2 linked regions of the Tolumonas auensis DSM 9187 genome follow. The protein of the gene in region 1 interacts with the protein of each later gene in a pairwise test. Links are inferred from orthologs where the notes say so. Each region holds a gene or a part of one and is shown on either strand. Other genes may lie near its edges.

What was found.
Region 2: the proteins of rlmKL (region 1) and typA interact in binary tests that used the Escherichia coli proteins (3 or more experiments, as listed by UniProt). The link is inferred for Tolumonas auensis DSM 9187 from one-to-one orthologs.

Annotation. Positions count from the first base shown.
Region 1 is NC_012691.1:1,566,931-1,573,710, forward strand. What follows is about bases 1,971-4,932. They hold rlmKL (bifunctional 23S rRNA (guanine(2069)-N(7))-methyltransferase RlmK/23S rRNA (guanine(2445)-N(2))-methyltransferase RlmL), read left to right. Parts: upstream 1,971-2,363; coding sequence 2,364-4,502; downstream 4,503-4,932. Other genes in these bases: TOLA_RS07240 (right-handed parallel beta-helix repeat-containing protein), read left to right, coding at 1,971-2,033; uup (ATP-binding cassette ATPase Uup), read left to right, coding at 4,508-4,932. Outside these bases: manA (mannose-6-phosphate isomerase, class I), read left to right, coding at 1-675; more of TOLA_RS07240, read left to right, coding at 738-1,970; more of uup, read left to right, coding at 4,933-6,430; TOLA_RS07260 (DUF3466 family protein), read left to right, coding at 6,437-6,780. UniProt on the Escherichia coli protein: Specifically methylates the guanine in position 2445 (m2G2445) and the guanine in position 2069 (m7G2069) of 23S rRNA. Methylation occurs before assembly of 23S rRNA into 50S subunits.
Region 2 is NC_012691.1:515,840-522,564, forward strand. The notes cover bases 1-2,907. They hold typA (translational GTPase TypA), read left to right. Parts: upstream 1-494; coding sequence 495-2,321; downstream 2,322-2,907. Other genes in these bases: glnA (glutamate--ammonia ligase), read right to left, coding at 1-149; TOLA_RS02395 (YihY family inner membrane protein), read left to right, coding at 2,420-2,907. Also shown: more of TOLA_RS02395, read left to right, coding at 2,908-3,328; TOLA_RS02400 (HI1450 family dsDNA-mimic protein), read right to left, coding at 3,407-3,727; parC (DNA topoisomerase IV subunit A), read left to right, coding at 3,883-6,162; TOLA_RS02410 (1-acylglycerol-3-phosphate O-acyltransferase), read left to right, coding at 6,175-6,725. UniProt on the Escherichia coli protein: A 50S ribosomal subunit assembly protein with GTPase and nucleotide-independent chaperone activity, required for 50S subunit assembly at low temperatures, may also play a role in translation.

The sequences.
Region 1 (6,780 bases):
CAAAAAGGGAGAGAATCTGCATTAGTTCCCTTTTATCGCTGGCTTTTGTTGTTATCACACAAAGAGGTTACACATTTACTGTCTGCCATATCACCCAGCCTGCAATTCAATCCGGAACCGACATTTACCGAGATCCAGCGACTGGCGCATGAATACCCGGCTGATAGCGGTGTTCTCGCTCCGCTGGTATTGAATCTGGTATCTCTGGTTCCGGGGGAGGCAATCTTCATTCCGGCCAGAACCCCGCATGCTTATTTGCGGGGTACGGGTATCGAAGTCATGGCCTGTTCCGACAATGTGCTGCGGGCCGGATTGACGCCAAAACATATCTCCCCCGGTGAGCTGCTGAACACAGTGATATTCCAGAGTATGCAACCAGAAATCATACGACCGGCAGTTGTTGGAATGGAACAACGCTTTTCTGTTCCGGTGGATGATTTTGAGTTGTCGATTGTGCGTCTGCAACAGGGGGATCATTTCCCTGCGGGTATGTCGGCCGATGCAGAGTTGCTCTATTGCCTGAAAGGTGAAGTTTCACTGACGAATGAACTCGGCGAGTCCTGGCTATTAGCACCGGCAACAAGTGTGTTATTGCCTGCCGCCAGTACAGGATGGCAATTAAGTGGTTATGGAAAGATAGCCCGAGTGCGTATCAGACCGTCGTTGATGCATTAATCAATGTGGCCTGATTTTTAATTATGCAGAAAAATCAGGCTGCGTTATCCGGAGAAAAGCTCATGAAACTAAATGTGCTCATCTTTTTATCGTTGTCAGTCTGGCTGTGGTCAGCGCAGGCCAGCGGAAGTTGCAGTAGTACCAATGTGCGTTATGCCAGTTCAAGTAACATCCTTTATATACAGACCGGCGGGGTTTGCGGGCTGGGTGAGATTTCCGCCTTCAGACCGAAACAACTGGTGAATCAGGGCAGTGGAGTCTATTTGCTTAAAACCAATCTGAAATTGACGGATGGGTCGGTTTTGCTGGTGGATGGTGATGACCTTGCTGCGCCAGTATCTGAACTCCGGCTATTGTCTAACAATACGGGTACAACAAATAGCGTGGTGAATATCACCGCCGATTACGGGACAGTACAGATCAATAACACGAAAATCACCTCGTGGGATGAAGCTGTTCAAGGGCCGGATACAGAATATGGCACGTATAAACGCGCTTATATCAGAGTTCGGTCATCGACAGTGGATAAGCAATCCCGTATGGATATTTCCAACAGCGATATTGGGTATCTCGGTTATTACGCGTCTGAATCGTATGGGCTGACGTGGAAGGTAACCGGTCCGTTAACTCAAGTCCGGGTGTTCGGTAATATTATTAATAGCCGTATTCATCATAACTACTTCGGTGTGTTCACCTATGGCGCGTACGGCATGATGATCAGTGATAATGAAGTCGATCACAATGTGAAGTATGGCCTTGATCCACATGATGATTCTGATTACCTCAGTATCATTGGCAATAGCGCTCATCACAATGGTAATCACGGCATTATCTGCTCACAGCGTTGTGACAATCTGGTGATCCGCGATAACAGCAGTTACAGCAATACCGGACACGGCATCATGCTACATCGTTCGGTTGACTACACACTGGTGGAGAATAATCTGGTTTTTGATAATACAGATACGGGCATCGCATTATTTGAAAGTAACAATAACGTGCTGAGGGGGAATATCGTGCAAGGTAATGTACGTGGGATCCGCCTGTCCGTTGGTTCATCAAATAATCAGATTGAAGGTAATATGATTTTTGGCAATACGGGAAACAGCATATATACCTATCAGGGCTCAGATACACCTGCGCGGGCCGGTAATGATGGTATCAACCGGAATAATAACTGGTTCCAAAATACGGTGACCGCCAGTGGCAACTACGTTCTTAAATTGAATGCCACCGATCAGGATAGTTTCAGTGATAATGATTTTACTGGGAATCCAGACGCCAAATTTTCGGTACAAGGCGCCACGAACACCAGTTATACCAATAATCTGCTGGATCCGGGCATGACGTTACCCTGAGACAAACTGACTGAAAAAAGCGTAAACGAAAAAGGCCACCTGAATTCAGGTGGCCTTTTAAATTTGGTTGCGGGAGCAGGATTTGAACCTACGACCTTCGGGTTATGAGCCCGACGAGCTACCGAGCTGCTCCATCCCGCGTCAATGGAGCGCATAATAGTGATCCGAATCACGTATGGCAAGAGGTATTTCGATATTAATTATCAATTGCTCAATAAGTTAGCAATTCGCTCTAAATTCAGACATGCAGTAACTTACCCTCAATTCATATCTGTTTTATCAATTCACAGCTATAATGCACGTTTATTTGTTCCAATGAATTAGAGACGAATGGCTGACTTTTTTGCAACATGCCCGAAAGGGTTAGAATCTATACTGGCTGCTGAATTATCCCGATTTGGCGCATCTGACGTTAGAGAAACGGTAGCAGGTGTCGCATTTAGTGGTGAACTTGAGGTGGCATACCGGGCATGTTTGTGGAGTCGCTTCGCTTCCCGTATCGCACTGGAGTTAACCTCTTTTTCTGCCGATACCGATCTGGATCTTTATCTCGGCTGTTTTAACGTGCAGTGGGAAACGCATTTCTCTGTTGATCAATCCTTTGCCGTCGATTTCTCCGGCACCTCCAAAGCCATCAATAACACGCAATACGGCGCCTTGAAAGTCAAAGATGCGATTGTGGATCGTTTTACCAAGCGCAGCGGTATCCGGCCTTCCGTGGATAAAAAAATACCGGATGCACGCGTGATGGTGCACTGGAAAAAAGATACCGTGACTGTTTCTCTCGACTTGTCCGGCCCGGCGCTGCATCAGCGTGGCTACCGTGATGAAACCGGTGAAGCACCACTGAAAGAGAATCTGGCCGCCGCTGTTTTAGCGCGTAGTGGCTGGCAGAATGAACCGCTGTTAGATCCGATGTGCGGTTCAGGAACTCTGTTGATCGAAGCTGCCATGCAGCTTTGCGATATGGCACCGGGTTTGTTGCGTCGTCGTTTCGGCTTTGAAAGCTGGTTACAGCATCAGCCGGAAGTCTGGCAGCCGATCATTGCCGAAGCCTCTGTGCGTGCGAAACGCGGACATAAAGAAGCCCTGCTGCAGCCAGATCGTTTTGTCGGTTTTGATGTTGATAGCCGTGTATTACAGCGCGCTAAAGCAAATGCGAACCGCGCTGGCGTTGGCGATCTGATCCGTTTTGAACAATCAGATGTGATGCAATTGCACAACCCATGGCCGGGCAGTAAAGGCTTTTTAGTCAGTAACCCACCGTATGGTGAACGTCTGGGTGAATTCCCTGAACTGCTGAAGTTATATCAAAGTTTAGGCAGCGCATTGCGTACCGAGTTTCAGGGCTGGCGCGTGACAATTTTATCCGCATCACCGGAACTATTGAGCTGTCTGCGTCTGCGCGCAGAAAAACAATACCGTCTATTTAATGGCGCGTTGGAATGTCAGCTACGTAATTATCAAATTGCTGATAACTCTGTCGCATCACAGAAAACGGTGGCGGAAGATTTTGCTAACCGTCTGCGCAAAAATATCAAAACGTTGGATAAATGGGCTCAGCAGGAAGGTCTTGATGCTTATCGTATCTACGATGCTGATTTGCCCGATTATAATGTGGCGATCGACCGTTACACCAACCATCTGATTATTCAGGAATATGCACCGCCGAAAACTATTCCGGAGCATGTTGCGCGTCAGCGTATTCTCGATTTGATGCAGGCGGCTATCGAAGTCACCGGCGTGCCGGGTAAAAATGTGATCTTGAAAGTCCGTGAACGCCAGAAAGGTGAATCGCAATATCAGAAACTGAATGCCGAAGGGCAGTTGCTTGAAGTGAAAGAGTACAATGCGAAGTTTTTGGTCAACCTGCGTGATTATCTGGATACCGGTCTGTTCCTGGATCACCGTTATACCCGTCGTATGTTAGGGCAACTGGCCAAAGGAAAGGATTTCCTCAATCTGTTCTCTTATACCGGAACTGCCACAGTGCATGCAGCACTCGGCGGCGCACGTACCACCACGACCGTGGATATGTCTCGTACCTATCTGAACTGGGCGCGCGATAACATGCGGCACAATGGCTTAACGAGTTGGCAGCATAAGTTTGAACAGGCTGATTGTCTCGACTGGTTACGCCATTGCGAACAGACCTTTGATCTGATCTTTATCGATCCGCCGACGTTCTCGAACTCCAAGCGTATGGACGATACGTTCGATGTTCAGCGCGATCATATTGATGTTATGGCGATGCTGAAGAAAATTCTGAACCCAGACGGCTTGATTGTTTTCTCGAATAACAAACGTCAGTTCAAAATGGATTTTAATGGTCTCGCTGAGTTGGGTTTAGTCGCTGAAAATATCAGTGCTAAAACCTTGCCGAAAGATTTTGCGCGGAATCCGCATATTCATAACAGCTGGCTGATCCGTCATGCACCAAAGACTGACGTATCGCAGGAGCAGGCATAACCGTTATGGCTATTTTTTCTATTCAACAGGGTTATCTCTCATACAGCGCAGCGCCGTTACTCGATCATGTAGAGCTACACATTGAGTCTGGCGAGCGTCTGTGTCTGGTTGGCCGTAATGGCGCGGGTAAATCCACACTGATGAAAGTGATCAGTGGTGAGGTTTTGCTGGATGACGGCTCGATAACTCATTTGCAGGATCTGAAAATTGCCCGTTTAGAGCAGGACCCGCCACAAACAGAATCTGCCACCGTCTATGACTATGTGGCTGATGGTGTGGCTGAACTGGGCAAGATCCTGGCCGATTATCACCACCAACTCACGCTATTGGCTGATCACCATGATGACGATCGCGTCATGCGCCGTCTGAGCGAATTGCAAGAGCAGCTCGATCAGCAACAAGGCTGGCAATTCGATACCCGCATCAGTCAGATCCTCAGCCTGTTATCACTGACGGCCGATACATCTCTGGCTGATTTATCCGGTGGCTGGTTGCGTAAGGTCGCATTAGCCCGTGCGCTGGTTAATGAGCCTGATTTATTGCTGCTTGATGAACCAACCAACCATCTGGATATCGACTCTATCGCCTGGCTGGAAGATTTTTTACGTCAATACAAAGGCGCTATTGTTTTTATCAGTCATGACCGTGAATTTATCCAACGCATGGCAACCCGTATTGTCGATCTGGATCGGGGCGTATTAACCTCCTGGCCGGGAAACTACGATGCCTATCTGGCAGGCAAAGAAGAGTGGTTGCGGGTTGAAGAGCTGAAAAATGCCCAGTTTGATAAAAAACTGGCGCAGGAAGAAGTCTGGATCCGACAAGGCGTTAAAGCGCGTCGTACCCGTAATGAAGGCCGTGTCCGGGCACTGAAAGCATTGCGTATGGAACGTGGCGATCGACGCGAAAAAGTCGGTACCTCTAAAATTCAGCTGGATGAAGCGGTTCGTTCCGGGAAAATTATCTTTGAAGGCGAGGGCGTCAATTACAGTATCGAAGGGAAATCCCTGATCCGTAATTTTGACTTCCGCGTGATGCGTGGCGATAAGATTGCACTGATTGGTCCTAATGGCTGCGGTAAAACAACGCTCATTAAATTATTGCTGGGCGATCTTCAGCCGGATAGTGGCACTTTGTATTGTGGCACCAAGCTGGAAGTTGCTTATTTTGACCAGTATCGGCAGCAGCTTGATCCGGAAAAGACAGTCATGGATAACGTGGCAGATGGCCGTCAGGAAGTCGATTTCGCGGGTCGTCGCCGACATATACTAGGTTATCTGCAGGATTTCCTGTTCGAACCGAAACGGGCGATGACACCTGTCAAAGCACTTTCCGGCGGTGAAAAGAATCGTTTATTGCTGGCTAAGCTTTTTCTGAAGCCATGTAACCTGCTGATTCTCGACGAACCAACCAACGATCTGGATATTGAAACACTGGAATTACTGGAAGAGTTACTGGCGGAATATCAGGGCACACTGTTGCTGGTCAGTCATGATCGACGCTTCATTGATAATACCGTGACACACAGCTGGTTGTTTGAAGGCGATGGCCGGATCACGCCTTATGTCGGTGGTTTTGCCGATGTTATGGCTACTCGTCAGCAACAGTCAGCAAAAATAGTTGCATCGGCGCCAGTAACAAAAAGTACGCCTGATGCGCGTGATAAAGAAGAAAAACCAGCAATACCGAAAAAAACTCGTAAACTTTCGTATAAGTTGCAGTCAGAACTGGACGGACTACCGGCTCAACTGGAACAATTAGAAGCGAAGATCGACTCGATACAATCTCAGATCAATCAACCTGACTTTTTCAGTTTGCCGGTAGAGCGCACCAAAGAAATTTTAGATGCCCTGCAACAAGCTGAATTGAATTTGGAACAGGCTTTCGCCCGCTGGGAAGAGCTGGAAGCGATGAAGAACGAGGAATAGTGTCTAATGAAAATGAACCGAATTGCAGCTTTGCTGCCTTTGTTGCTGGCTGGCGCGGTTTCAGCTGCGCAGAGTCCTTTTTATACGATTACAGAAGTCGCGACTTCTGCTGACAGAGGCGATGCTAATTTTGGTCCCTGGGCATTAAGTATCTCCGGTGATGGTTCAACTGTTGCGACGTTAGCGGTTACCAGTAACTGGTATTCCTATTTCCGTATGGTACCAACAGGTATGGATCTGGCACACCGCTTCAGATATGAAAGTGGATGTGATGGTATTTTATCTTCTGCAACGTGTGATGCGTATTTAGATAACAGTAACACTGCATCTCAATGGTTTGCTGATTTAAA
Region 2 (6,725 bases), 1.1 Mb from region 1 along the record:
AACATTTTACCGTCTTCGAAGAAGTCTTCGTTAACCTGGTGTGAAGGAATAGAAACGTGTTGTTCTTTACCTTTAGTATCAGTGAAACGCAGATCAACGAATTTAACTTCGTTTTCTTTGATCATATTCAGAACATTTGCAGCGGACATGCTAGCTAACCTCCGGTGTCATTAAAATCAGATAGCGATATTAAAAATACTTTCATCGCTATGGAGCAAAAAACGCGCCAACTTAAAAACTCTTTAGTTAATAAGGATTAACTGCTAATTGCCCAAATTTAACAGCGCATCGCTGTAATATTATGGTGCAATAAAGCACTAATTTGGTGCGCTCTTGTGGTGCAGCAATGCACGCACAATCTGCCGAACATGATTATACAGAGATCCTGTAAAAATATGCTCTTCGTTTTTACAGCAAATTTGCTATGCAGATCACGTTGGGGTGGGTAGAATGAGCGTCCGATTTTTAGTCACTTTTTATATCTCGAGGCGAGGATGTTAGAGAATCTCCGCAATATTGCCATTATTGCGCACGTTGACCATGGCAAAACAACACTGGTTGACAAACTGTTACAACAGTCTGGAACCCTGGACCGCTCTTCGGATGGTCAGGAGCGCATTATGGACTCCAACGATCTGGAAAAAGAACGCGGGATCACTATTCTTGCCAAAAACACAGCGATTCGCTGGAAAGATTACCGTATTAACATCGTTGATACCCCCGGCCATGCTGACTTTGGCGGTGAAGTAGAGCGTGTTATGTCTATGGTTGACTGTGTACTGCTGCTGGTTGATGCGGTAGATGGTCCGATGCCACAGACTCGTTTTGTTACTCAGAAAGCGTTTGCCCGCGGTCTGCGTCCAATCGTTGTCGTCAACAAAGTTGACCGTCCTGGCGCGCGTCCGGATTGGGTTGTCGATCAGGTATTCGATCTGTTCGATAACCTGGGCGCGACTGATGAACAGCTGGATTTCCCGATTGTGTACGCTTCTGCACTGCAGGGCTATGCAACCATGGATCTGTCTCAGCCATCTGACAACATGGATCCGCTGTTCCAGGCAATCGTTGATTTCGTTGAACCACCAAAAGCTGATCCGGCTGGTGAGTTCCAGATGCAGATTTCTCAGCTGGACTACTCTTCCTATGTTGGCGTGATCGGCATCGGTCGTATCGTGCGTGGCAGCGTGAAGCCAAACCAGCAGGTGACTGTGGTTGGTGCTGACGGTAAAACCCGCACCGGTAAGATCGGTCAGGTACAGGGTTATCTGGGTTTGCACCGTACTGAAGTTGCTGAAGCGCAAGCTGGTGACATCATTGCGATTACTGGTCTGGGTGAGCTGAAAATCTCCGATACCATCTGCTCTAACTCTTGTGTAGAAGCACTGCCACCACTGTCTGTGGATGAGCCGACTGTGACCATGACTTTCCAGGTAAACACTTCTCCGTTTGCTGGTAAAGAAGGTAAGTATGTGACTTCCCGTAATATTCTGGAACGTCTGCAGAATGAGTTGCGTCACAACGTGGCACTGCGTGTTGAAGAAACCGAAGATCCGGATAAATTCCGTGTATCAGGCCGTGGTGAACTGCACTTAGGTATTCTGATCGAAAACATGCGTCGTGAAGGCTTCGAGCTGGCGGTATCCCGTCCTGAAGTTATCATGCGTGTGATCGACGGCGTTAAAATGGAACCAATGGAAACACTGACTGTTGATATTGAAGAACAGAATCAGGGTTCCGTCATGGAGAAGCTGGGTGAGCGTAAAGCTGAACTGCGTAACATGGTTCCGGATGGTAAAGGTCGTGTACGTCTGGATTATATGATCCCGGCACGTGGCCTGATCGGTTTCCAGACCGAGTTCATGACGCTGACTTCCGGTACTGGTCTGCTGTACCATACTTTCGAAGAGTACGGTGAGTTCAAAGGTGGTGCTATCGGTCAGCGTCAGAACGGTGTTCTGATTTCTAACGCGACTGGTAAAGCACTGGGCTTTGCTCTGTTCAACCTGCAGGAACGTGGCCGTCTGTTCATTGAACATGCGACCGAAGTTTATGAAGGTCAGATCATTGGTATCCACAGCCGTTCTAACGATCTGACAGTAAACTGTCTGAAAGGTAAGCAGCTGACCAACATGCGTGCATCCGGTACTGACGAAGCAATCGTTCTGACAACGCCGATCAAGATGACGCTGGAACAGGCGATGGAATTCATCGACGATGACGAACTGGTGGAAGTAACGCCACTGAACATCCGTGTCCGTAAGAAACTGCTGACCGAGATGGATCGTAAACGTGCTAACCGTGGTAGTGGTAAAGAAGAGTAATTCTTACCATCTCCATTGTTATCAGGAAGAGCCTCGCATTTGCGGGGCTTTTTTTTAGCTGTATGCTAACGATGTCATGAAATGAAAAGAAGGTGAAGATGACACAGGATCCGCGCAGATTACTGGCGTTGCGTAACCAGCGCTGGGCGAAGAGTCGCTTGTTTTGTCTGCGCTCACGCCGTTTTTCTGCTTTTTTCTGGCGGCGGGTCTGGCACGACCGTTTGCCGGTGCTGGCCGGTCATCTGGCGTATGTTTCGCTGCTGTCGATTGTACCGTTGCTGGCCGTGGTGTTTTCGGTGCTGTCATGGTTGCCGCGTTTTTCCTATTTCCGCCGTCAGTTTGAACTGTTTATGTTCAGCAACTTTGTGCCGGAAACAGAGATAGCGTTTCGCTATCATTTCTCGTTGTTTGTTAAAAATGCCTCCAAGACCACTTCCATCGGTCTGTTAATGCTGGTGCTGCTGGCTTTGTTACTGATTGCCGCGATTGATGAAAACATGAATCATATCTGGCGTTGTCGTGGTCAGCGTAAATGGCTGAAAACTATCACTATGTACAGTATTGTGCTGGGTGTTGTCCCCTTGCTGGTTGGCGGTAGTCTGCTGCTTTCTTCGCAGATACAGGGATGGGCATTGTGGCATTACGAGCTGGTATCCTCACTGGGTGGTGGCCTGCTGGAATTACTGCCTTATCTGTTATCGCTGGGCGGGATTCTGCTGTTATACAAAGTGGTGCCCAATATTTATGTGCGCTGGCAACACGCATTGCTGGGAGCAACACTGGCGGCACTGCTGTTTGAAGTCGCTAAAGAGGGTTTTGGCTATTACATTGCCCATTTCGGTACGTATAAATCCATTTACGGTGCGCTGGCGGGCATTCCGATCCTGATGATCTGGCTGTATATGAGCTGGCTGGTGGTGTTACTGGGAGCCGAATTTACGGCCACACTGGGTGAATGGCAGTTAAACCGGACATTGCGGGGCCGTAAACCCCGTCTTCCCGGCTGATTTGCCTGCAGTCAGTGCTATGAACCCGGCATAACGGCGACGCGACCCCTTTACGCCGGGTTCTGTATCAAAAGAGGCTTATTCTGGTTGCCACAGAATATGACATTCCTGACTTTCCGGATCCCGGCTGATCAGCATGCGGGCAAACAGATAATTCAATTCATCGTCTGAATTGAGCAGGCCAACACGCACTTCCAGCCACTCTTCCGGACGGACTTCTGCCTGGATTTCTTCTTCCCAGTCTGCTTCCGGCTCACAATCACCTAAACCGCCGTGTTCCGGGAATTCCTGGTTGAAGCGGGCAATGGTGGCTTCATCCAGATTATCAGCAGCCAGCTCCAGAAAAAGCTCATAGGCCTGATCGATTAATTCATCGGTATTCGTATGCTTATCTGTCATTTCGGATCCTCGTTTTTATTGCCACTATTACAGCACGATCGCAGGCGGGTAGCGAGAGCCGGTCGCGGTCCGTGACTGCAAATATCGCGCTGCAAAGCAGTGATTATGATAGGCTAGTGACCAGTAATCAGAGAGATACCAAGAGAATAATTAACATGAGTGATGCTGAACTGAGTCTGGAAGGTGTCGAGCGCCAGCCGCTGCGTACCTTCACTGAGCAGGCTTATCTCAACTACTCCATGTACGTGATCATGGATCGCGCTTTACCGCATATTGCCGACGGTCTGAAACCTGTCCAGCGACGTATCGTGTATGCCATGAGCGAACTGGGCTTATCGGCGCTGTCGAAGCATAAAAAATCCGCACGTACTGTCGGTGATGTACTCGGTAAATATCACCCGCACGGCGATTCAGCCTGTTATGAGGCGATGGTGTTAATGGCACAGCCGTTCTCTTACCGTTACCCGCTGGTAGATGGGCAGGGGAACTGGGGGGCACCGGATGATCCGAAGTCCTTCGCGGCCATGCGTTATACCGAAGCTCGTTTGTCACGCTTTTCTGAGTTGTTGCTGAGTGAGCTGGAGCAGGGCACGGTTGAATGGCAGCCGAACTTCGATGGCACCATGCAAGAGCCGCAGATCCTGCCGGCGCGGTTACCGCATATCCTGTTAAACGGGATCACCGGGATCGCGGTGGGTATGGCGACGGATATTCCGCCGCATAACGTACGCGAAGTGGCTCAGGCTTGTATCACTCTGCTTGAGCGTCCTGATGCGACGATATCTGATTTGCTGGAGCATGTGCAGGGGCCGGATTACCCGACCAAAGCCGAGATCATCACGCCACGTTCAGAAATCCGTAAAATCTATGAATCCGGTAAAGGCTCGATCAAGGCGCGTGCGGTTTATCACATGGAAGATGGTGATATTGTCATTACTGCGCTGCCGCATCAGGCATCCGGTGCCAAGATCATCGAACAGATTGCCAACCAGATGCAGGCCAAGAAATTGCCGATGGTGAGTGATCTGCGTGATGAATCGGACCATGAAAATCCAACCCGGCTGGTGATTATACCGCGTTCCAACCGCATTGATGTTGAGCAACTGATGCAGCATCTGTTTGCCAGCACCGATTTGGAGAAGAGTTACCGCGTTAACCTGAATATGCTGGGGATGGATCACCGGCCACAGGTGAAAAATCTGCTGACCATTCTGACTGAATGGCTCGCTTTCCGTCGTGAAACGGTGCGTCGCCGTTTGCAGTTCCGGCTGGATAAAGTGTTGAACCGTTTACACATTCTGGATGGTTTGTTGATCGCTTATCTCAATATTGATGAAGTGATTGCCATCATCCGGAATGAAGATGAGCCGAAAAAGGAACTGATGCGCCGGTTTGGTCTGTCAGAAATCCAGGCTGACGCAATACTCGATCTGAAACTGCGGCATCTGGCCAAACTGGAAGAGTTCAAGATCCGTGGTGAGCAGGATGAACTGGCGAAAGAGCGTGATCAGTTAGAAGCGTTACTGGGTTCAGCGCGCAAACTCGGGAATCTGCTGAAAAAAGAAATTCAGGCCGATGCAGAGAAATACGGTGATGATCGCCGTTCGCCGCTGGTGGAGCGTCAGGAAGCGAAACAACTGACCGAGAAAGAGCTGACACCGAGTGAACTGGTTACCGTTGTCGTTTCAGAGATGGGCTGGGTTCGTGCGGCGAAAGGTCATGATGTTGATGTGCAGGGACTGAATTACAAGGCCGGTGATGGTTATCTGGTGAGTGCTCAGGGGCGCAGTAATCAGCAGACAGTATTTATGACCAACTTGGGGCGGACCTACTCGCTGGAAGCGCATACATTGCCTTCAGCCCGAGGTCAGGGGGAGCCGCTTACCGGTAAACTGAGTTTTACTGCCGGTGAACAGACCCGCTATGTGCTGCTGGGGAATGAGGATGAGCGTTATCTGATTTGCTCGGATGCCGGCTACGGATTCTTGTGTGAATATAATGATCTGATCAGTAAAAACAAAAACGGTAAGGCTTTGCTGACGCTGCCGGAAGGCGCGCAGGTTCTGCCACCACAACTGACCGCAAAGCAGGATGATGATGCATTATGTCTGGTGATCAGTAATGAAGGCCGCATGCTGCTGTTCCCGCTGAATACTTTGCCACAGTTAGGCAAGGGAAAAGGGAATAAACTGATTGGTATTCCGGCAGACAAAGTTGCCAGCCGGGAAGAATTTGTCACGCACGTTGCGGTTGTAAAGGCCGATCAGGCGGTGACCTTGTATGCCGGCAAACGTAAACTGACGTTAAAACCGGCTGATATGGTGTTATATCACGGTGAGCGTGGTCGCCGTGGCGCCAAATTACCGCGTGGTTTACAACGCGTGGATCGGGTTGAACCGGAGCAGAGTGCATCTGCTTCAGATAATGCAGTTTAAAAGGTTATTTCAATGCTGAAAGTATTACGTATTCTGGTATTAGCGGTGCTGGTACTGATCTGGTTTGTGATTGGATTAGTGATTTGTCTGGTTCGTCCGCGTCATCGCAATAATGTCTACCTGCTGGCTCGTATGCTGAACTGGGGCTGCTGGGTGTTCGGGGTTAAAGTCAGACGGGTGATTCCGGATGAATGCCGGCACATTGAGTCTGCGGTCTATGTGGGTAATCATCAGACCAATTATGACATCATGGTCATGACCGGTTGTGTGATGCCGGGTGTGGTTGCGGTCGGCAAGAAGAGTCTGGCGTGGGTACCGCTATTTGGTCAGCTGTTTTACCTGAGCGGTAATATTCTGATTGATCGGGCCCGTCGTAGCCGCGCGGTAGATACGATCCGTCAGGTCGTCGCTAAAATCAAGCAACGCCGGATCTCCGTCTGGATGTACCCTGAGGGTACCCGTTCCCAAGGTCGTGGCATGATCCCGTTTAAAACCGGCGCGTTCCATACCGCTATTCAGGCGGGTGTGCCGCTGGTACCGATCATCTGTTCCAGTTATGTCGG